Regions from separate parts of the Streptococcus canis genome, predicted to be linked through region 2. Evidence: predicted binding sites of a transcription regulator. Region 2 holds the regulator's gene; the other holds the start of a gene.
What was found. Region 2 encodes NrdR, which represses ribonucleotide reductase genes. Its sites were predicted from a motif close to ACACNATATATNGTGT; they were not measured.
Positions count from the first base shown of each region.

Region 1: a site for NrdR is predicted at 7,232-7,247, ahead of EL097_RS06690 (redoxin NrdH). Genes of this name have one in related genera too.

Region 1 is NZ_LR134293.1:1,298,422-1,310,857, forward strand. Features, by position in the region: gene alaS (alanine--tRNA ligase) at 1-205, shown strand, start outside; gene EL097_RS06660 (helix-turn-helix transcriptional regulator) at 561-776, shown strand; gene EL097_RS06665 (DUF3169 family protein) at 773-1,534, shown strand; gene EL097_RS06670 (CPBP family intramembrane glutamic endopeptidase) at 1,553-2,248, shown strand; gene EL097_RS06675 (chloride channel protein) at 2,295-3,548, opposite strand; gene nrdF (class 1b ribonucleoside-diphosphate reductase subunit beta) at 3,609-4,568, opposite strand; gene nrdE (class 1b ribonucleoside-diphosphate reductase subunit alpha) at 4,728-6,887, opposite strand; gene EL097_RS06690 (redoxin NrdH) at 6,907-7,125, opposite strand; gene EL097_RS06695 (phosphocarrier protein HPr) at 7,547-7,810, shown strand; gene ptsP (phosphoenolpyruvate--protein phosphotransferase) at 7,815-9,548, shown strand; gene EL097_RS06705 (NADP-dependent glyceraldehyde-3-phosphate dehydrogenase) at 9,715-11,142, shown strand; gene EL097_RS06710 (polysaccharide deacetylase family protein) at 11,228-12,436, shown strand, end outside.
Region 2 is NZ_LR134293.1:160,765-173,200, forward strand. Features, by position in the region: gene EL097_RS00810 (DEAD/DEAH box helicase) at 1-1,404, opposite strand, end outside; gene der (ribosome biogenesis GTPase Der) at 1,624-2,934, opposite strand; gene dnaI (primosomal protein DnaI) at 2,993-3,895, opposite strand; gene EL097_RS00825 (replication initiation and membrane attachment family protein) at 3,896-5,065, opposite strand; gene nrdR (transcriptional regulator NrdR) at 5,049-5,543, opposite strand; gene EL097_RS00835 (HAMP domain-containing sensor histidine kinase) at 5,762-7,264, opposite strand; gene covR (two-component system response regulator CovR/CsrR) at 7,270-7,956, opposite strand; gene EL097_RS00845 (YceD family protein) at 8,217-8,750, opposite strand; gene htpX (zinc metalloprotease HtpX) at 9,025-9,927, opposite strand; gene EL097_RS00855 (LemA family protein) at 9,975-10,532, opposite strand; gene rsmG (16S rRNA (guanine(527)-N(7))-methyltransferase RsmG) at 10,682-11,395, shown strand; gene ktrB (potassium uptake transporter channel subunit KtrB) at 11,476-12,436, shown strand, end outside.

The sequences.
Region 1 (12,436 bases), 950 kb from region 2:
ACTAGTTCTAGCAGCAGCAATTGGTGAGAAAGTTAATGTCCTCGTGGCAAGCAAGTCCAAAGAAGTTCACGCAGGTAATATGATTAAAGTGTTGGCACCTATTGTGTTAGGCCGCGGCGGTGGAAAACCAGATATGGCAATGGCTGGTGGATCAGATGCTTCTAAAATGACAGAACTTCTAGCAGCAGTGCCAGAAACATTGTAAATTGTTAACTAACCAAGTTTTAAAGAACTTGGTTTTTTTGTATTTGAAATGACTATTATCATAATATTTTTGACTATGATAGTTGTCAATAAGAAAAAGATGTGTTACAATAAGTGTGAAAGAAGAAGTAAAGGGGTTCTGAAAATATGAATCATCAGCTAAACCTTCAGTGTAGGAAAATCTGCTTTTGGACAAGTGTATTGACATTCTTTATTTTAAGCTACCATCTTATCAGGGTAATTTGGTTTGGCGTACCCTTGAGTTATTTGGTTTTGATTTGTACAGGGCTGACCTTAACATTGACTGTTTTTTCTTATTTTAGAAAATGAGCTAGAGGAGGGCAAAAGAGCTACCAATGGATGTTATTCTTAAAAATCGACTCAAAGAATTACGAGCCAGAGATGGTATTAATCAAACAGAAATGGCAAAACTTGCAGGTGTATCGAGACAGACCATCAGTCTCATTGAGCGTAACGAGTATACCCCATCAGTTGTAATTGCCATGAAAATTGCTAAGGTGTTTCAGGAATCAGTTGAAGAGGTATTTCGTCTAGTGGAGGTCGAGGGATGAAAAAGAAGCAAAATAGTTTTTTACGCTTGTTAAAAATGTTATTACTATCAAGTTTAGCGGGAGGGATTATAGGTGGCATGGTTGGAGCCTTTTTAGGTTACCATGGAGGGAGATTAGATCAGCTCACGTTCCTAAAAGACGATGTGATTAACCTGATTCTCTTATTAAACCGTCTGGTAGTCGTCACAGGATTCATACTCTCTTTTGTTTTTTTAACGCAATTGAAAAAAGAGACAGCTGTTTATAACACAATTGAAGAAGATGATTATTCTGAAAAAGGTTATCGTCAGCTGAATAAAAAGCATGCTTATGCCATGTTATTGATTGCGATAGCCTCTATTTTATCCATGTGTAATGTGCTACTTAGTTTGACCTTAACTATTGATTCATGGCATGCTCTGCTGGTCTTTCCTCTGCTGGATATCCTTTTATTACTAATGACCATTCCTTTCCAAGCTTTAGCCATGAAACGTTACAATGCCATTCGGGGAACCAATGTTCCATATTTTCCAAATTTGAAGGAAATACGACATAATGTTATGGCTCTAGATGAGGCAGAGCTACAAGCTTATCACAAGACATCGTTTGAAAGTGTGTTATCCCTAAATGGTTTCATTATCCCTTCCTTGTATGTGATTTTATTTTTTATCTATCTATTCACTGGTCAAGTGGAATTAACAGCTATCTTAGTATTGGTCTTAATTCAGCTCTATTTACTCGTAAAAAGTGCAACAATGACCAGGCAATTTTACCGTTAGCCAAAAAGGAGATTTTCTATGAAAATGTTTATGAATTGTTTAAAAATAGTAGCGCTTATTATTCTGGCTATGGTTTTCAATGCTTTTCCAATGATCTTATTGCAAAAGCAACATGATATTCCTACGGGCCTTAATTGGGGAATCGGTATTCTCTACTTAGTTATTGTTGGAGGTGTTATCATCGTCCTATGGCGTCTTTATCAAGCTAAACAGAAAGCCTCTATTAAACAAGAAAAAATGAGATTGGTTGACTGGGGTTATTTAGCATTATTTTGGCTAATAGGGCGTGTGATTGCCATTGTAGGAACTCTTTTTAACCAGCTATGGTCTGGTCAAGAAGTGAGTGCTAATGATGCTGCGATACAGACCTTAGCTGGTTTTATCAAGGGTGGTTTTCCGCTTTATACTGCCTTATTCGTACTTACGATTGCTTTTATCGCTCCGATTATGGAAGAATTAGTTTTTAGAGGATTTCCAACAACCTATCTTTTTAAAGGAAAATCTCTTAAAGTGGCAGGCCTATTAACCTCTCTCCTTTTTGCATTACCACATGCCACTAATTTAGTTGAATTTATCATGTACACCTGTATGGGACTTCTCCTTTTTGTTGCTTATCAAAGACGAGGAAATCTGAAGGATTCTATCTTGTTACATATTTTCAATAATTTACTACCGGCTATTATATTATTACTGACAGGCTTAGGTATCCTATAAGAAAAACGCTTCGACTGAATGGTCGGAGCGTTTAAGGTCATAAAGGCTATCTGAACGTTTTGAAGGATTTTAATGGTTTGATTAATATTTGACAGTAGTGATAACCGATATGAGCTGCTAGACTAGCAATGGCTAAAGGAATAAGAGTTAGTAGGGATTGGCCGGTAATCTCTACCAGAAAAAGTGGTGCAGCCAAAGGCATCTTATTGACAATACCTAAAAAGAGGGAGGCGCCAATCATAATGGCTAGCGTAGTTGATAGAGGTAGGGAAAAGAAATGTTGACTAAGGCTGGCTAAGAGCAAACTACTGGCTCCTCCTAGCATCATAGAGGGGGCAATTTTCCCACCCTTAGCTCCCGAAGCAAAAACGAGATAGATAGCGACAGCTTTGGCAACCAATAACCAGCTAATATAGCTAGGGTGCGGTTCTTCATGAAGGAAAAAGAGTAATCCAGCTTTGCCATTCCCCAAAATTTCTGGGAAGAAAATACTGAGTCCCGCAATGATGCTAAAGGCCAAGAGAACTTTAGGAATGAACCACTGACTTTTAGCATCAGGTTTAGGAAGATGTTCCAAAAGGTGCTTGTAGGCATGAGCCATGAGAGTAAGGAAAAGTCCAGCAAAAGTAGCCCAAAGAAGAGATGTCAGGGTCCAATCTTGTTGGGGCATTAAGTATTGAACCTCGTGCTTACCTTGTAATAGAGCAACCGTTTCTACCGCAACATAGCTCGTTAGGCAAGCAGCGTAAGCATTGTTTAGAGACCAACAGTTAAGAATAACTTCTAGAATAAAAATAATGGTGGCTAGGGGAGCATTGTAGACAGCTCCAAGAGCTGCTCCAGACGCGCAAGCCAATAAAAGCTTCTGATCTTTTTTAGAAAGATTGCACTTTTGACTCCAAAGAGATGTCATGGCAACAGCAACTTCCCGTGAGGCTCCTTCTCTGCCAACCGGTGCCCCCATGGAAACGGTGGTTAATTGTAACCAGCCATGCCAAAATTGTGTCCATGGACTAAATAGAGTATTGTCGTGAAGGGTTTGCTGAATGGATTGTATGACTTTGCCTTTTTTGGCTAGCCAGTGCCATCCAACGCCAGCTAGTAGCCCTGCCAATACAAGTGAGATAGCTCGTCGATATGGGGGAATACTAGCAATCATTGTGCTAAATGAACCCTGCTTAAACCCAAAGCTGAGTGTTTGAATCAGATGAATAGCCCCTGTTAAACAAAAGGCAACAAGTCCCGCGGTTATGCCTGTCAAAAAGAGATAACATGTCCAAAGTAAAAAATGTCGTTTCATAAAACTATTATAACAAAAGATAAAAAAAGAGACTGACCTATCCCCAGTCTCCTCAAAAGATTAGAGTCCGTAATTGTAATCGTCATCAGACATGGCTTCCACAGAACCAAGGAGATAGCCATTTCCGACCTGTGAGAAAAAATCATGATTAGACGTTCCTGTTGAAATACCATTCATCACAATTGGGTTGACATCATTGGCAGTATCTGGGAACAGAGGATCTTGTCCCAAATTCATTAAAGCCTTGTTAGCATTGTAACGAAGGAAAGTCATCACTTCCTCTGTCCAGCCGATACCGTCATAAAGGCTCTTAGTATAATTTTCTTCATTCTCATATAACTGATAAAGCAGGTCATACATCCAGTCACGGAAACTTTCTTGTTCAGCTTCTGACAACTCATTGAAACCAAGTTGGAATTTGTAACCAATATAGGTTCCGTGAACAGACTCGTCGCGGATAATCAGTTTAATGATTTCAGCGACATTTGCCAGTTTGTTATTACCAAGGTAGTAGAGAGGAGTGAAAAAGCCTGAATAGAAAAGGAAGGTTTCAAGAAAAGTAGAGGCCACTTTCTTTTGCAGCGCATCACCATGCTCGTAAATCTCATTGATGATTTGAGCTTTCTTTTGTAAAAATTCATTATTGTTGGTCCATTCAAAGATCTCTTCAATTTCTTTTTTAGTATTTAAGGTTGAGAAGATGGACGAGTAAGATTTAGCGTGAACCGATTCCATAAATTGAATATTATTCAGGACAGCTTCTTCGTGAGGTGTACGGACATCTTGACGAATGGCTTCGACACCAGATTCTGACTGCATGGTATCAAGGAGTGTAAGCCCCCCAAAGACCTTGCCGACCAAATCTTTTTCAAGGTCAGAAAGTTTACGCCAATCATCTAAATCGTTTGATAAGGGAATGCGAGTGTCAAGCCAGAATTGTTCCGTCAGCTTTTCCCAGGTTGACTTGTCAATGACATCTTCGATGTCATTCCAGTTAATTGCTTCATAATATGTTGTCATTCAGTATGTTCTCCTAAAGGGTAATCAAGATATAATTAATGATACCATAAGCCAGTCAGTCATTTTTGAGTGGACTACTGGCATTTTTTATTATCAATTCTGATACTGATGATTTAGTGAATAACCAGTATACTTGTATCAATCAAGTATCCTTCTCAATCAAATCACACAAGACTCACATTGATTAGCACCGACCTCTTCTCCGTCATCGGTAAAGGTACGGATATAGTAGATAGATTTAATGCCTTTATTGAAAGCGTAGTTTCGTAGAATGGATAAATCACGAGTGGTTTGCTTGCTTTCTGTTTTCCATTCATAGAGCTCCATTGGCAGCTCACTACGAAGGAAAAGGGTTAATGACAAGCCTTGATCCACATGCTCTGTTGCGGCAGCATAAACGTCAATAACTTTGCGCATGTCCATGTCATAAGCAGACGTGTAATAAGGAATGGTATCTGTGGACAACCCATTTGCTGGATAATAAATCTTCCCGATTTTCTTTTCCTGACGCTCTTCAATCCGTTGTGTGATTGGGTGAATGGAAGCAGAACAGTCATTGATATAAGAAATAGAACCATTTGGAGCAACTGCTAGACGGTTTTGGTGATAGAGCCCATCTTTCATAACAGCCGCACGAAGGGCTTCCCAGTCTGAAGCTTGAGGAATAAAATGATTCTTAAATAGATCTTTTACGAGTTCAGATTTTGGTACAAATTGACCTGTCACATACTTGTCAAAATAGGTACCGTCAGCGTATTTTGATTTGTCAAAACCAACAAAGGTGGTTTGGCGCTCACGAGCAATGTTATTGGATTCAACCAAGGTCCAATAATTCAGGAGCATAAAGTAAATATCAGTAAACTCGATAGACTCGGGACTACCGTATTCAATATGATGTTGAGCAAGGTAAGAATGCAGTCCCATAGCTCCCAAACCGAAAGTATGTGCCTGACTATTTCCATTTTTAATGGTTGGCACTGCTTCAATGTTTGATGAGTCAGTAACAAAGGTTAGGGCACGTGTCATGGCTTTAATAGAACGTCCAAAGTCTGGTGAGGTCATCATATTAAGGATATTAGTTGAACCTAAATTACATGAAATATCAGTTCCCATTTCTACAAACTCTTGAGCATCATTGATAAAGCTAGGTGTTTGTACCTGTAAAATTTCAGAACACAGGTTACTCATAATAATTTTACCATCAACTGGGTTAGCTCGATTGGCTGTGTCAATATTGATGATATAAGGGTAACCAGATTCTTGTTGTAATTTTGAAATTTCTGTTTCGAGATCACGAGCTTTAATTTTAGTTTTAGTGATTTTAGGATTAGCTACTAGCTCATCATACATCTCGGTAATGTCAAGATAGTTAAATGGAATACCATATTCTTTTTCAACATTATAAGGGCTAAAGAGATACATGTCCTCGTTTTTACGAGCCAATTCGTAAAATTTATCAGGAACAATAATCCCAAGTGACAAGGTTTTAACACGCACCTTTTCATCAGCATTTTCTTTTTTAGTAGATAAGAAAGCAATGATGTCGGGATGAAAAATATTAAGGTAAACAACTCCAGCTCCCTGACGTTGTCCAAGTTGGTTGGAATAAGAAAAACTATCTTCAAATAATTTCATGACAGGAACAACGCCAGAAGCCGCACCAGTATAGCCTTTGATTGGTGCACCAGCTTCACGCAGATTAGATAGGGTAATACCAACTCCCCCACCAATACGGGATAACTGCAAAGCAGAGTTGATTGAGCGTCCAATAGAATTCATGTCATCAGTCACTTGTATCAAGAAACAAGAAACTAATTCCCCACGACGACTTCGTCCAGCATTTAAAAAGGAAGGGGTAGCAGGTTGGTAACGTTGATTAATCATTTCAATGGCTAAGTCTTTTGCCAATTCCTCTTGCCCATCGGCAAAATAAAGAGCATTGAACATGACACGATCTTCAAGGCTTTCTAAATAATAATCCCCATCATTTGTTTTTAAAGCATATTGCTGGTAAAACTTGTAGGCTGCCATAAATGATTTAAAGCGGAAATTTTCTGCCTTGATTAAGTCAGCTAATTCAGTGATAAATTCAGGACGGTATTTCTGAATAAAATCTGATTCGATGTAGTCATTTGAGATTAAGTACTCAATTTTTTCAGTAATGGAGGCAAAGGGCATTGTGTTTGGCAGCACATTTTCGGTGAAAAAGGCTGTCAAAGCTTCTTTGTCTTTATGAAGTGGAATTTTACCATCAACAGGACGGTTAATTTCATTATTTAGGCGGAAATAAGAAATATTGCCAAGATCTTTTAGACTCATATTATTTTTCCTTGTCTTATTAAATCAGTTCTTTTAATTTTGCAGGTTGAAAGCCAGAAAACACGACATTGTCAGCTTCGATGACAGGAGCAGACGTGAAGCCAAGACTTTTCACATAATCCACTTTTTCGGGATGCTCATCAATATTAATTTCCTGGAAGTCAGCACCATGTTGTTCTAGAAACTTCTTGGTCATTTTGCACTGCATGCAATTATTTTTGGAATATACTGTAATCATGTCTTGTCCTTCTTAAAATTAGTCATGATTCCATTTACTTAAACGGAATTACTATAATAGCATATAAAAAATAGAAATAAAAAGCAAGCCATTTACCCCTAATAAAACACAACATATTGTGTTTATATAAAACTAAAAAAACAAAATATTGTGTTGCTGCTAACTTTCAATAACCTATAAAAGATTGGTTTTCAATAAATGAAAATGTTTGAAAATAGATAATTCTATGTTTTAAAATAAGTTTATAAAGGTTGAAAAATATAGCTGATAAGAAGATGAAAATAAAAGAAAAAAGTTTCAAGTTTTTCTGGCCTTCAGATATTTAATCTTGAAAATAAAAAAGCATTATGCTATAATCTGTTATTGTAAGGGTTATCATGTGATGGCTCAAAAATACACAACTTAAAAGGAGAACCATAATATGGCTTCAAAAGACTTTCACATCGTTGCAGAAACAGGTATTCATGCACGTCCAGCTACCTTGCTTGTTCAAACAGCTAGCAAATTTGCTTCAGATATCACACTTGACTATAAAGGTAAAGCAGTAAATCTTAAATCAATCATGGGTGTTATGAGTCTTGGTGTTGGCCAAGGTGCTGACGTGACGATCTCAGCTGAAGGTGCTGACGCTGAAGATGCAATCGCAGCAATCGAAGAAACTATGACTAAAGAAGGATTGGCATAAGACTATGACAGAAATGCTTAAAGGAATCGCAGCCTCTGATGGTGTTGCTGTTGCTAAAGCATATCTACTAGTTCAGCCGGATTTGTCATTTGAGACTGTAACAGTCGAAGATACAAATGCAGAAGAAGCTCGCCTTGATGTTGCACTCCAAGCTTCACAAGACGAGCTTTCTGTTATCCGCGAAAAGGCAGTAGAAAGCTTAGGCGAAGAAGCAGCAGCCGTTTTTGATGCACATTTGATGGTTCTTGCTGACCCAGAAATGATCAGCCAAATTAAAGAAACTATTCGCGCAAAACAAACAAATGCAGAAACAGGTCTTAAGGAAGTGACTGACATGTTCATCACCATCTTTGAAGGCATGGAAGACAACCCATACATGCAAGAGCGTGCAGCGGATATCCGCGATGTTGCTAAACGTGTGTTGGCTCACCTTTTAGGTGTAAAACTTCCAAATCCTGCGACTATCAATGAGGAATCAATCGTTATTGCACATGATTTGACACCTTCAGATACTGCTCAACTTAACAAACAATTTGTAAAAGCATTTGTTACAAATATCGGTGGTCGTACAAGTCACTCAGCTATCATGGCACGTACACTTGAGATCGCTGCGGTACTTGGAACAAATGATATTACAAAACGTGTTAAAGATGGTGATATGATTGCCGTTAACGGTATCACCGGTGAAGTTATTATCGACCCAAGTGAAGACCAAATCCTTGCTTTCAAAGAAGCTGGTGCTGCTTACGCAAAACAAAAAGCTGAGTGGGCTCTTCTTAAAGATGCTCATACTGAAACAGCTGATGGTAAACACTTTGAATTGGCAGCTAACATCGGTACCCCAAAAGATGTTGAAGGTGTTAATGATAATGGTGCAGAAGCAGTTGGTCTTTACCGTACTGAGTTCTTATACATGGATTCTCAAGACTTCCCAACGGAAGACGAGCAATACGAAGCTTACAAGGCAGTGCTTGAAGGCATGAATGGCAAGCCTGTTGTGGTTCGTACCATGGATATTGGTGGAGACAAGGAACTTCCTTACTTTGACCTTCCAAAAGAAATGAACCCATTCCTTGGTTTCCGTGCTCTTCGTATTTCCATCTCTGAAACTGGAGATGGCATGTTCCGTACACAGATTCGTGCGCTTCTTCGTGCATCTGTTCATGGTCAACTTCGCATCATGTTCCCAATGGTTGCCCTTCTTAAAGAATTCCGCGCTGCAAAAGCTGTCTTTGATGAAGAAAAAGCAAACTTGCTTGCAGAAGGTATTGCGGTTGCTGATGATATTCAAGTTGGTATCATGATTGAAATTCCTGCAGCTGCTATGCTTGCAGACCAATTCGCAAAAGAAGTTGACTTCTTCTCCATTGGAACAAATGATCTTATTCAATACACTATGGCAGCGGACCGTATGAACGAACAAGTCTCATACCTTTACCAACCATATAACCCATCAATCCTCCGTTTGATTAACAACGTTATTAAAGCAGCACACGCTGAAGGCAAATGGGCAGGTATGTGTGGTGAGATGGCAGGTGACCAACAAGCTGTTCCACTTCTTGTCGGAATGGGACTCGATGAGTTTTCTATGTCAGCAACATCTATTCTTCGTACACGTAGCTTAATGAAGAAACTTGATTCTGCTAAAATGGAAGAATACGCAAATCGGGCGCTTACAGAATGTTCAACTGCAGAAGAAGTTCTTGAACTTTCTAAAGAATACGTTTCTGAAGATTAACCACAAAAAGAGTTGGTGTTTTCCAGCTCTTTTTTTGTTTTTTCAGTAAAACAATTTGAAAACTCAAATAATTTGTCAAAATTTTCAGATAGTTTACATATCCAACTGTTGAAATATCATGGAAAAGTGATAGAATAAGATTACTATCGTAAAAGGAGATAAAACGTTGACAACACAATATAAAAATTTAGTGAACGGTGAATGGAAATTGTCAGAAAACGAGATTAAGATTTATGCACCAGCAACAGGTGAGGAATTAGGTAGTGTCCCTGCCATGTCTCGTGAAGAGGTTGATGCTGTTTACGGTGCTGCTCGTCAAGCCTTGGCAGGCTGGAGGGCTCTTTCTTATGTAGAACGTGCGGCCTTCCTTCATAAAGCTGCTGATATTTTAGTACGTGATGCTGAAAAGATCGGTGCAATTCTTTCAAAAGAAGTAGCCAAAGGTCACAAGGCAGCTGTTAGCGAAGTTATTCGTACCGCTGAAATCATTAACTATGCAGCAGAAGAAGGGCTTCGTATGGAAGGTGAAGTTCTTGAGGGTGGTAGCTTTGAAGCTGCTAGTAAGAAAAAAATTGCCATTGTTCGTCGTGAGCCAGTTGGTTTAGTTCTTGCCATCTCACCTTTTAACTATCCCGTTAACTTGGCAGGTTCTAAGATTGCTCCAGCTCTTATTGCAGGAAATGTGGTTGCCCTTAAACCACCTACACAAGGCTCTATTTCTGGCTTATTACTTGCAGAAGCTTTTGCGGAAGCTGGTATTCCAGGAGGAGTCTTTAATACAATTACTGGTCGTGGTTCTGTCATTGGTGACTATATCGTTGAGCACGAAGCGGTTAACTTTATAAACTTTACAGGTTCTACGCCAATTGGAGAGCGTATCGGAAAACTAGCTGGTATGCGTCCAATCATGCTAGAACTAGGGGGTAAAGATTCTGCTATCGTATTAGAAGATGCTGACCTTGATCTGGCAGCTAAAAATATTGTTGCGGGTGCGTTTGGGTATTCAGGACAACGTTGTACAGCGGTTAAACGTGTTCTTGTCATGGAAAGTGTTGCAGATGACTTGGTTGAAAAGATTCGGGATAAGGTTTTGCAATTGACAATTGGTAACCCGGAAGATAATGCAGACATCACACCACTTATTGACACATCAGCTGCTGATTTTGTTGAAGGATTAATCAAGGATGCAGTTGACAAGGGTGCAACGGCTCATACAGATATTAAACGAGAAGGTAATCTTATTTGTCCTATCCTCTTTGACCATGTAACAACTGACATGCGTTTGGCTTGGGAAGAGCCATTTGGTCCAGTATTACCAATTATTCGTGTAGCCTCTGTGGAAGAAGCTATCAAGATTTCTAATGAGTCTGAATATGGCTTGCAAGCTTCTATTTTTACAACTAATTTTCCACAAGCCTTTGGCATTGCAGAGCAACTAGAGGTTGGAACAGTTCATATTAATAATAAAACACAACGTGGAACAGATAATTTCCCATTCTTAGGAGCTAAAAAATCTGGTGCGGGTGTTCAAGGAGTGAAGTACTCTATTGAAGCGATGACAAGTGTTAAATCAGTCGTTTTTGATATTCAGTAAGCTAAAAAAGTTAGGTTAGCCTAACTTTTTTGGTTTATTTTTTAACTTGGCTGTGTTAAAATGGTAATACAAGTGGAGGCGACTATTGAAAAAATTAAATTTTATTCTTGTTAGTTTATTAAGTATTGCGATGTTGAGTCTGGTGCTAATCTCCATTAATCATTGGAAGACCAAAGAAGATAGTCAGCGTTTAGTATTAGCTGAAAAGAAAAAAAGCACATCAGACTTAACGATAAAAACAGTTAAGCATATTAAAAATGGTCAAAAAGACTATTACTATTTTTCACCGACTGCCAACGCAGATGATTTCTTTGTTAACAATTTGCCGGTTTCTATGTACCAGAATGAAGCGGTTGACAAGGCAGTTATTCTCTTAAAACCTAAACTTCAAGCATCACAGTTGAAGTCTGTTCAGAAATTAATCATTTCTAAGAAGGTCTATCAGAAAAAGTTATTTCATTTGACAAAACTATCAGAAAAAGTGGTTAGCTCCTATCATATCACAAAGGATTTTCAACCTTTTCACTTAAAGGATTTGGTATCGGGTCATTTAGAGCGCATTGAACAAGAGGTTGGTAAAAAATATCCAGATAAGCCCTTCCATATCACTGACTATGACAATTTGAGTGATCGTAATCATTTATTGAGTGATCATTTTGATGTCAATGAGGGGCAACTGACTCTGGGGAAAGAAATCACCATTTCCCTAGCAAGTTTATTTGATGTGATTAATCCAGATTTTCTAGAAGCAGCTGATAAGGTTGCCTATGATGAGTATTTGGCTAAGAAGAAGGCAGAGGAAGAAGCCCAGCATCCTAAAAAAATAGTTGCACTGACTTTTGATGATGGCCCAGACCCTGCCACAACACCTCAGGTTTTAGATATTCTAGCCAGATACCATGCTAAAGCAAGTTTCTTTATGATGGGATCAAAGGTAGTCAATAATGAGGCTTTGGTTAAACGAGTTAGCGAAGCTGGCCATGACATTGGTAATCATACTTGGGATCATCCTAACCTAACCAAGTTACCTGTGGATCAGATTCAGAGTGAGGTTAACAGGACCAATCAGGCCATTGAGAAAGCTTGTGGAAAGAAACCTCTCTACTTACGTCCTCCGTATGGAGCCACGAATGCAATGGTTCAACAGGCCTCAGGGTTGACACAAATGTTGTGGACAGTTGACACGAGAGATTGGGAAAACCACAGTACTGAGGGAATTATGGCTAATCTCAAAAAACAATTGCAACCTGGTGGTGTGGTGCTGATGCATGATATTCACCAAACAACAGTTGAT
Region 2 (12,436 bases):
ACGCTCAATCGCAATTCTAGGTGTTTCTTTAAATCGTAATCCCTGTACGGCTGAACTGACTTGCACAGTTCCTAAACGTTCAAAATAAGGAAGTATCTCTGCGAAAAAAGCATACCGGTCTTCTGTGCTAACTAGACGTTTTTTAGAATAAAATTGAGGAGAAAAGCCACAGGCTTTTAGAGAGCGATTGATTTTTTCTTCTTTCTTGTAATTACTGGCAAAAGGCAAATGAGCTAAACTTGCTTTATCACTGACTTGGTAATTGCCATAATCAAACATAAGCTGGCAGCTAACCTCATCTTGAGTTGCCAAGTCAAATTGGAAGGTTACATCAAAGTCTCGAATGGTGAAACTTTTAGGTGCCTGAACGATTCCAATTTGTTTAAAGTCAAGTAGGCTAGCAGCCAATTTAGCCTGATCAACCAAGTCAAAATGAATATGCTTAGCCAAGTCGGCCTCAATGGGCAAGCTACGAATAGCCTGAACCATTTTTCGTTGCTTTAACGTCAAGTGATAAAAGGTATCTTGATAAAGAAGATAATCATTATCAAAGAGGTATTGCACATTTTTTTCAGTAATTTGCAATTCAATAGATTTGCGGTGCACTTCCACTTTAAACTCATAAAGGCCTGCCTCTGCTTCCAAAGGACGGACAAAAAGATGATGATAGGTTTGAGAAGGTCCCTCAAAAGTAAAGTCATAAAGAGAAGTTAAAAGGTGAATGCCTTCTTCAAAAAAACCACTAGGTAAGCGCAAATACCTTGCATGATTTGGAAAAATGCTATCGTTATCCCCTTTGTCAGCATCAGACGCCAGGCGCCATAAAAACTCAATGAGGTCTTGACTGGAAGGGTCAAACTGCAGCCATGAGAGTTGTTCAAAATAATTTTTCCCAATTTGATAAAATCCTTCTTTTTTAACAAGCTGCAAAAAACCTTTAATATCTCGAATCACATAAGAACGCTCATCTGGCAAACGATTGATTTTCAGACTCCACCAGTAATCTGACGAAAAAGGGCTTCGACTACCAAGAGCAGACAGCCTATATTTAACAGAATCATCTTCATTCATAGCTAAATTATCCAAAAAGAGACTACCAAAAGAAGTCATTTTTTGAGTTTCTGCTTTTGTTTCCGTTTGACCAGTCAAGTGCTCCAAAAAACGCTTCCCTTCTTGGTTATTCTTCAAAAAATACTCGACAGCCGCGATATGCTTACAATATTGTCTTGCCTTAAAGGTATCACATTGACAAGTAATATCCTCATCGTCAGCACCATACTGCACCTGATAGGGATCAACTTCCACTTGAAGAAGCCCTTCTTTTTCATCTAGCAGTGTGACTAAACCTTGTTCATAAAGCTCAATCCCCTCATTCCGTACACGTCCTGGAATTAATCTAGCCATATTTTCCCCACCTTTTTGCTTATCCTTTGATTATAACAAAAATCACATGAGATTTCTTGTAAAAATCCTTTTTCCTGTCTTCTTTGTTTGCTACTAATCCCTCATCTGCACCCTTAAAGGTATCATAAAAAGGATTGTCTCCTGTAACATACAGAACACAATCCTTATCAGCAACTAATAATGTCTTTTTTAGTTATCACCTTAGCTGATGCTCGTTTCTTATTTCCGTTTACGCGCAATTAAATGAATAGGTGTCCCTTCAAAGGTAAAGGCTGCACGAATTTGATTTTCTAAGAAACGCAAGTATGAGAAGTGCATCAATTCTTCCTCGTTAACAAAGACAACAAATGTTGGTGGCTTTACTGACACTTGAGTGGCATAGAAAATCTTCAAGCGTTTGCCCTTATCCGTTGGTGTTGGGTTAATGGCAATAGCATCCATGATAACTTCGTTGAGGACAGCAGATGGGATACGCTTATTCTGACTGTCACTAATGCCTTTAATCAATTCCGGTAATTTATTCAAGCGCTGCTTTGTCAAAGCTGATACAAAAATAATTGGAGCATAAGTCAAGAATTGGAATTGATCCCGAATATCCGCTTCCCACTTGGCAACGGTATGGTTATCCTTGTCAATGGTATCCCATTTGTTAACGACAATAATCATTCCTTTACCAGCTTCGTGTGCAAAACCAGCAATTCGCTTATCGTACTCACGGATTCCCTCTTCAGCGTTGATAACCATCAAGACCACATCAGAGCGGTCAATGGCACGCATGGCACGCATCACAGAATATTTTTCGGTGTTCTCATAAATCTTGCCAGATTTGCGCATCCCAGCTGTGTCAATCATGGTAAATTCTTGACCGTCAGCATCAGTGAAATGCGTGTCAATCGCATCACGTGTTGTCCCTGCGACAGGGCTAGCAATAACGCGATCCTCACCCAAGATAGCATTAATCAAGCTAGATTTCCCGACATTGGGACGACCGATTAAACTGAAGCGAATAATATCATCATTTTCTTCAGCCTCTTCTACTGGCAAGTTTTCAACGATAGCATCCAAGACATCTCCTGTTCCAATACCGTGAACAGAAGAAATAGGATACGGATCACCCAAACCAAGAGAATAAAAATCATAAATGTCATTACGCATTTCAGGATTATCCACTTTGTTCACAGCTAAAATCACTGGAGTATTGGTTCGATATAAGATTTTCGACACATATTCATCCGCGTCTGTAACCCCTTCTTTGCCTGAAACAACAAAGACGATAACGTCCGCCTCTTCCATGGCAATTTGAGCCTGGTGCTTAATTTGCTCCATAAACGGGGCATCAACATCATCAATACCACCTGTATCAATCAATGAGAATTGGCGATTAAGCCATTCTCCAGTAGCGTAAATGCGGTCTCGGGTAACCCCTTCAACATCTTCAACAATTGAAATGCGCTCTCCTGCGATCCGATTAAATAAGGTGGACTTGCCCACATTTGGACGGCCCACAATGGCAACGGTAGGTAAAACCATGATTCTCCTTTTCTTTCACTCACACGTGTAGCTATTCTTCTTGACGTTTATCACTCATCTAGCGGCGATTAGCCCCTTCCAAATGGAACTCTTTAGCCAAATAACGCACGCGTTCCATGACACGTTTGGCCTGCCAAGTTTCATCACTTCCTTTGATGGTTGCCCATTTCCGCTCCAAATCCGCAAAACTATAATTAGAGGTAAAGAAGGTTGGCAATTCCTCTAACATGCGGTATTGTAAAATCACCTGCAAAACTTCATCACGAACCCAGGAAGTGGCCTGCTCTGCACCAATATCATCTAAAATGAGCACTGGTACATTTTTGACCGCATCAATTTCTTCTTTAACAGAGCCGTTTGAAATGGCATTTTTTACATCAATGGCAAAGCTCGGAAAATGTAAAAGAGTGGTTGACACGCTTTTTTTCTCAGATAATTCATGAGCCATGGCAGCTAACAAGTAAGACTTGCCAATCCCCATATCTCCATACAAATACAAGCCTTTTTGCCCTGCTAATGGGTATTGCTCCACAAAATCCAAAATAGCAGAGAAGGCTTCCATACGACTGGTGTTATTAACATCAATATCTGATAAATGAATGTGTCGGTAAGATTTTGGTAGGCTAACCAGTTGTATTCGTTCTGAGATAGCTGCCTGTTTTTGGGCTTCTACCAATTCTTTGGTTTCCAAATAAGACACATCCGCGTAGCCTTCATTCATCGTCAGAATAGGCTGATACCCCTTAGCAATATAGGAAGCATCCTTGAGCTGATACTTCTGGCGTTCCACCAAAAACTGATTGAACTTGGACAAGCTAAGCTTAATTTGCTCCTGTGATAGGTGATGGTGACTGATGAAACTTGCTACTTCGGGATCCGCTAAAATGGTTTGAATCAACTGGTCACTATTAACACGATTGTTTTGACCCAATTTTGCCATGGTTTCTCCAATCTTTTCCATCTAGTCACCACCCTTTCTGAGGTTTTCTAATCTCTTCAAAGCAGCCTGCTTGAACTGATCCAGTTTAGCCTGCTCTTCTTGACTTGTTGTTTCTTGATAGTCAGGATTGCTCCACTTAGGCACATTATTCTGACCTGTTTTTGCTTGACGACTACTTTGGCGACCTGTGAAAGCCCGCAAGGTCAACATAGCTTCTTCAGCCGTTGATACCTTTTGGTAAGAAAAATCATTGGCCATTTTTAATACATAACTTTTCTGTAAATTAGCAGATTTTGTCTTATTAAAGGTATAAAGCACCATCACATTGATAACATCATCCAGAAAGTCCATCTTCGCCAAGGTTTGCAATAAGATTTTTTCATCCTTAGTAACAGTTGCCCGCCTTGCTTTTTTTATCTTTTCTAAGAAAACAAGAGCACTATCTTGCTTAGCTTCTCGCAAGATCACTTGTTCAGCCTGCGAAAACTGCTCCTTACTCGGTTCCCTAACTGCCTGCTTTTTCTTAGCCAACAAGCGTTTGGGTTGGATTTTCCCATTAACAGCAGTAGCTTTTGCCAATTGATAGGTATCAAACCAGTTCATGTCGTATTGCTCTGCAATACTGTAGAGGCTGACCACATCTTTTTGATTGTCTTCAAATTGTAACCCATCCCGAACCATCAACTGTTGAAAACTATCCAAATCAAATGATTTTTTGGAGCTCTGAGATACTGTAACAGGAATACCCTCAGTTCCAAAAACATCAGAAAAGCGTTTTGAAATATTTCTTGCTTGACTAGGAATGGTTACCTGTAACTCTGACACAGCTGCATCCCCAATTTTTTGTTCCAACAACCGAGAATAAACCGGTTGCTTGAGAAAAGCTTCATGAGCTAACGGCTGTTGCAACTTAATCAAATAGCTATCTGGTAGTTGATACAAGACCATCAAATCCATCGCTGTCAGCATTCTCAAAGCGTCCTCAAAACGCTTCATACCAAATTGCAAATGATTTAAAACATCACTAAATTTGTGTGACTTGGCACCATCATCAAAAAAATGAACAAAGTACTGGTAAACAGCAACTGCATCGCTTCCGATAATCGGAAAATACAACTGAACTAGGCTGGTCGAATCATAAAGAACCTTGTTTCGTTTAAGATAGGTAAAGGTATCAATGGGTTTCATCATTTAAACCACTCTTCTTTTTTCCTCGCACGCGATTGGTGATTTGTTGCAAGAGCTCTTCGATTTCATCGACATCTTTGAAACTCTTATAGACGCTGGCAAAGCGCACATAAGTGATTTCATCTAGCTCTGCCAATTCATCCATCACCAAATTACCAATAACCGTACTTGAGACTTCATTTTCGTAAGTGGTACGAACCCTTTGCTCAATACGCGAAATCAAATTCTCAATATCCGTACTCGAAACAGGTCTCTTTTGAGCACTTTGAACAACCCCATTCAAAATTTTATCCCTTGAAAACTGTTCTCTCGTCCCGTCCTTTTTAATCACTAGCAAGGGGAGTTCTTCCACACGTTCAAATGTTGTAAAACGGGTATGGCATTTTTCACATTCTCGCCGACGACGAATAGTATTGCCGTCTTCAGCTTGTCTGCTATCAACAACACTCGATTTATTATAATTACATTTTGGACAACGCACGCAAACACCCCAATTCTATCAAAATAATCTAGTACTCTATTCTACCATAATTTCAAGGATAACAAAAGAATATGTCAAGGGAAAGCTTTCACCCCGTCTCTTTTTTGCTCCTATTTAAAAATAACAGCAACAAAAAGAATGGCACCACAAGCGATACCATTCTTACTCAAAAATTTAGTTCACTCTTTATCGGATAGCGATTGCTTAAAAAGCAATTCCTAGTTTTTCTTTGCCGTTGCTAGGGGAATGTGAAGAATAAAGACCGATCCTTTATTCAATTCGCTCTCAACTTCCATCTGTAAATGATAGCCATCCACAATCTGTTTGAGAATCGATAAACCAATCCCCAACCCGGCTTGAGTGCTTGTCCGATTACGAGATTTGTCTGTACGGTAAAAGCGTTCAAAAATATGCTTGATGTCCTCTTTGGAAATCCCTTCACCCTTGTCTTGAACCTGGACAATAGCTTCTTGCTTGTTATTCACTCTAAGATCAATTGAAATTTTCTTATCTTGACGTGAATATTTCACCGCATTATCAATAAGAATCATCAAAGCCTGCTCAAAGTGATTTTTATAGATGCGCGCTAAGGTTTCGGGATTTTCAGAATACCAGGTAAATTCAAAATCCTCTCTCAACACCCTAAAATTACCAATAACAGTTTCAATAGAGTTTTCTAAAACGGTTGTATCATTTTGATGTCCTTCAAAAGACCCTTGGACACGAATCATATCCAACATGTCATTAATCATGATAGCCATACGATCGGCTTCATGGGCTGTCGCGGTCAAACTCTCTTCAAGAATGTCACTATCATCCTTGCCCCACCGTTGCAAAAGACCAATATGTCCTTTAATAATGGCCACTGGCGTTCGCAACTCATGGCTCACATCACTAATAAAACGAGATTGCAACTTGGTGTGGGTCTCTAACTTGTCCAACATGTTATCAAAAATAACTGATAATTCTTCAATTTCATCTCCTGATGAAATATCTGATCGCAGGTTCAAATTATTAGGATTTTCAGAAATGTTGCGCATGACTTCGTGCAAATTATGCAACGGTTTCAAGAAACGACGAGTAGCAATCAAAATAATCAAATAAGCCAGACTGGTCCCAAATAGTTCAACTACTAGTAACCAGAATAAGAGACGCGCTCTGATGACATAGTAATTCCCCAAGTCATGAAAGACTTGAACATAACCAACAAATTTTCCTGTTTGGTTAGAATAAACCTTTTGGGTCATGGAAAAACCACGATACTTGTCTTCGATATGATCATGAAAAACCTTACCAATAGGCTCTCTCAAGCCAGGAGAGGCTTCCTCATCGTCTGTCGTAAAAATCATCTGCTTATCAACATTGTAAACATAAATATCCTGATTGGCATCAAGTGTATTGGTAATGTCTCGCTCACTTCTGATAACTCGACTACCATTTTTATCATCAATTCTCAGATGTGTCTTATCATTTTTATACAAAACTTCTGCTAAGTTCTCTAATGTAAAATTAGAGTCCACCTCAGAAAGACGAACTCTAACAATATTTACAGCTTGAAAGACCGATTGCTTTTCTTTTTTCAACAAGAAAGAGTTTGTTGAACTATAAGCAATCAGCGTGAAGGCAGAGAAAATGCAGAAAAAGAGAACAAAAAAGATATTGGATAAACGTTTTGGTAACGATTTTTTATATTTCTTTTGTTTCTGCTTCTGATTTGCCATCTTAATTATTTCTCACGAATAACATATCCCATGCCGCGAACGGTTTGGATATAAGATTCCTTACCTGGGATGTCAACTTTACCACGAAGGTAACGAATATAAACATCAACAACGTTTGTTTCAACTGCCTCATCATATTTCCAAACATTTGAGAGCAATTCTTCACGTGTCATCACACGGTTCATGTTTGTCATCAAAATGCTAAGCAAGTCGTATTCACGTTTAGTGAGGGGAATTTCATCATCCCCACGATTAACCGAACGGTTTTGCGGGTTCAAGACCAAGTCACGATAAATTCCTTGACTAGGCAGTTTCTTTTCAGATTCAATATCTTGACGACGGAAAATTGCACGAATACGAGCCAACAATTCTTCAATCGCAAATGGCTTAACAATATAGTCATCCGCACCACGGTCCAAGCCTGCCACCACATCCATAATCGAATCACGTGCAGTCATCATCATGATATATGTTGTTTTTTCAGTCTGTAAGCGACGGGTCACTTCAAAACCATCCATTTCAGGAAGCATTAAGTCAAGCAAGATTAAATCAAAATCCTTTTCCAAGGCAGTTTCTAACCCTTCACGACCATTTACTTCAACGGTTACTTCATAACCTTCATGTTGCAGTTCAAGTGAAACAAACCTTGCGAGATTTTTTTCATCTTCGATAATTAAAATTTTCTTTGTCATCTACACCAACCCTTATCCTCTTATGAACTCTTTCTCTCCCAGAAAGAAAACCACGAGGTCCATCTAATTTTTATAATATTTGAGTTCCAAGGCTCAAATAGTCACCTAATGAGTACGAAAGTTTCTGATAGTATTACCTTCTTCACCCCTTTGTGGCCAACAAATGCCCCACACAAGTGAATAACCACATTCTCTAAAGAGTATATCAAAGAAAAGTCCTTTTTTCAAATAAAAATTACAGACATCTTTAATATTCAGCTTTATTCATCAAACAATCCTTGCAAGCTAGCAAACGGATTATTTTCTTTTTGCTTTTCTTCTTTAAGTGACTGATACTGTTCCTCCGTCAAGACTGTCCAATCTTGACCCGTTGGCAAGTCTTGGGAATTTTTTTCTTCCTCCGTCAAGACCTGCAATGGTATGGCTAATAAAATATTGTCCACAATACTTTCTTCTAGGTCAATCTTGTCATCTTCTAAAACCAAAACCAGATTGTCATCCACCATATCCTGCTTATCTACCAAATCTGCAGCTTCAATGAATAATTCTTGAACCTGTTGAACTTCGTTTAAACTGACAGGAGTCATGGATCGACTAGAAGGTAAGGTTAGCTCATAGCTAAGCTGATATTGCAACAAATAAAGACCAGCATCATGGTGAACATTACCAACGACCCTAACATTTTTAAGGTCAATAATCTGGGGATTACGTTCAAGTAACTTTGCTTTGACATCACATACTCGGTCAAAAGAAAGACCGTCTGGGCATTTTCGGATTTCAGAAATAACTAACATCATTTTCTCCTAATAAAACTCTAATCTATTTTTACTATTATATCCGTGATTTGTCAATAGATTTATGACAATTTTCTTACATTTTTTAATTTCAAAAGTTAGATAATCTCATTTTTCAACTTCGTTTTACTCATTTTAGGGATGTCATACAGACAATTCTGGCAGTATCAACTAATAGAATAAAATGGTTTCCTTATCCAAGCAATTGTTTTTCTGAACATTAAAAACCGAAAAAAAAAAAAGAAAAAGTGAGGCTTGAGCTGACGCCAAACGCTCACATGTGTTTCAGTCGTTCAATCCTCTCTTCAATAGGAGGGTGGGTACTAAATAAGGAACTGAGACCATCTTTTTTTCGTGGCTCATTAATATACAGAGCCGCACTAGCATCATCAACAGGATATTTCACCGACTGAGATGACTGTAGCTTTTCAAGCGCCTTAATCATTCCTTGAGGGTTTCTAGTCAGTTCAACTGAACTAGCATCAGCTAAATATTCTCTTTGACGTGAGATAGCTAGCTGAATCAGGCTTGCCACTAACGGCGCTAAAATCAAGGACAAAAGTGACAAGAATAGGAGAATAATTCCTAAACCGTTGTCACTATTGCTATCGCCATCGCTATTTCGTCTGCGAGAACCGCCGTACCAAAGCGCCCGTCCACCAATACTAGAAATAAGGGTAATAGCGCTAGCCAAGGCTACTGCAATAGTAGAAATACGAATATCATAATTACGAATATGGCTAACTTCGTGACCGATTACCCCTTCAAGTTCCTCACGATTCATCACTTCAAGTAAGCCTGTTGTAGCCGCAACAGCAGCGTTTTTAGGGCTAGAACCTGTGGCAAAGGCATTCAAAGAAGGATCGTCAATAATAAAAACTCTCGGCATCGGAATCTGAGCCACCAGAGCCATATCTTCGACAATATGATAAAAGTAGGGAGCTTCTGCCTCACTGACTTCTCTAGCAAAATTCATGTTCATCACAATACTGGTGGATTGAAAAATCATGCTGACTGCATAGATAGCACCAATGATAAGAGCTAGAGCTAGTCCCATCATGTAATTATCCACTAAAAGATAGCCTGCTGAAGCCCCAATAAGCGCTAAGAGAATGAAGAAAACAATTAATAACACAACGGTGCGCTGCTTATTTCGTGAAATCTGTTGGTAAAGCATGCGTCTCCTTTTTCTTAAAAAAATTCTTGTTGGTGACCTGACATCACTTAAAAATGAAACTCTACTTTTGGAACTTCTTTTTCAGCTTCTGGCGTTTGTAAGAATTCACTTGGTTTAAAACCAAATAGTTTACCTGCGATATTGCTTGGGAAAGATTCTAATTGAAGGTTATAATTAGATGTTGTTGAATTATATAGTTGACGAGAATACGAGATTTTATTTTCAGTATTTGTCAACTCTTCTTGTAATGTCAAGAAGTTTTCGTTAGCTTTTAAGTCTGGGTAATTTTCAGCAACGGCAAACAAATTGGTCACCTGTTTACTCAATTCATTAGAAGCCGCCATGGTTTCTTGAGGAGTTGAGGCATTCGCAACACGCGCACGCAAATCAGTGATTTTTTCAAATGTTTTTTGCTCGTAGCTAGCATATCCCTTTACAGTTTCAATAAGATTTGGAATCAAGTCATTACGACGTTTTAATTGCACATCAATTTGACTCCAAGCTTCTTTTGTGTGCATCCGAGATTTAACCAGGCTATTGTAGCTAATCATTAACCACAGAGCAAGCACCCCTAAAACGACTAAAATAATCAAAGCTGTTGGCATAGTGTGTCTCCTTTAATCTTTGTGTCTCAATTATAGCAATTTCTAGACTAATAGCAAGTAATGAGGGACTATTTCTAATGATTTATTGGATTTTACTATCCTTTATTTTATGGTAAAATGGTAGCAATAATCAAAGACAGAGGATACAGATGACACCCCAAGATTTTTACCACACATTAGAAGAAGATGGCTTTTCCTTATCTCTTAAGCAAAAAGAGCAATTTGACACCTACTTCAAATTACTAGTGGAATGGAATACTAAGATTAATTTAACAGCTATCACAGAAGAAAATGACGTTTACCTTAAACACTTCTATGATTCTATCGCTCCTATTCTCCAAGGTTTTTTATCTAACGATCCTGTTCGATTATTGGATATTGGTGCTGGTGCTGGCTTTCCTAGTCTCCCTATGAAAATTCTTTTCCCAAACCTTGAGGTTACCATTATTGATTCTCTCAATAAGCGGATTTCTTTTCTGACACTCCTTGCTCAAGAATTGGGTTTGGAGAATGTCCATTTTTTCCATGGCAGAGCAGAAGACTTTGGACAGAACAAGGCTTTTCGTGCACAATTTGATATCGTTACCGCTAGAGCAGTTGCCCGTATGCAAGTTCTATCTGAATTAACCATCCCCTTTTTAAAAATTGGAGGAAAATTAATCGCCTTAAAGGCACAAGCTGCTGATCAAGAATTAGAAGATGCTAAAACAGCACTGTCGCTTCTTTTTGGGAAAGTCATTGTTAACCACCACTACCAATTGCCAAATGGAGATTCTCGTTACATCACCGTTGTTGAGAAGAAAAAAGAAACCCCTAATAAATACCCACGAAAAGCTGGCTTGCCCAACAAAAAACCCTTATAACCTTTGAAAAGCTAAGAGGAAACTTAGCTTTTTTAGCTTATTTTTGTTATCATAGGTTGAGATATTATTATGGAGGAAACATGAAACGCTCATTTATCCAATCCTTATCGGTCACACAGCGCCTAACTGGCAGTTTTGCTATCGTGATTCTGATTGGGACTCTCTTATTATCCATGCCTTTTACCCATTATCAAAATGGCCCAGATACTGTCTATCTTGACCATTTCTTTAATGTTGTTTCCATGGTTTGCGTGACAGGACTCTCTGTTGTTCCCGTTGCCGAAGTTTACAACGGTATCGGCCAGACCATCGCCATGATGCTAATGCAAATTGGGGGGCTTGGCTTAGTGACCCTGATTGCTATGAGCACCTTTGCCCTTAAACGTAAAATGCGACTGAGCGATCAAACCCTACTCCAGTCAGCCTTAAACCGCGGAGATAGCAAAGATTTAAAGCACTATCTTTTCTTTGCCTATAAGGTCACTTTTGGTCTTGAAGCTATCGCAGCTCTTATTATGATGACCGATTTTATTCCTCGCTTTGGATGGAAGCATGGCATTTTTAACAGTATTTTTCTAGCCATCTCTGCTTTTTGTAATGCTGGTTTCGATAATTTAGGTGCCTCTAGTCTAAAAGAGTTTGTCTTGAATCCTACGCTTAATCTTATCATTACCTTCCTCATTATTTCCGGTGGTCTAGGATTTGCTGTCTGGGTTGATCTAGGCTTAGCTTTTAAAAAATACTTTTTTGTAAGACCCCACTGCTATGGCGCAACTTTTCGTAAGTTATCGAATCAATCTAGGCTAGTTATCCAAACGACCGCTGTTATTCTCGTTCTTGGAACCTTCCTATCTTGGTTCTTAGAAAAAGATAACAGCAAGACCATCGCCAATTATAGTTTGCATCAGCAATTTATGGTTTCTTTTTTTCAGACAGTTACCATGAGGACTGCTGGTTTTGCCACCATTTCTTACAAGGATACCCTTGCACCTACCAATATTCTTTACATGATTCAAATGGTTATTGGTGGAGCTCCTGGCG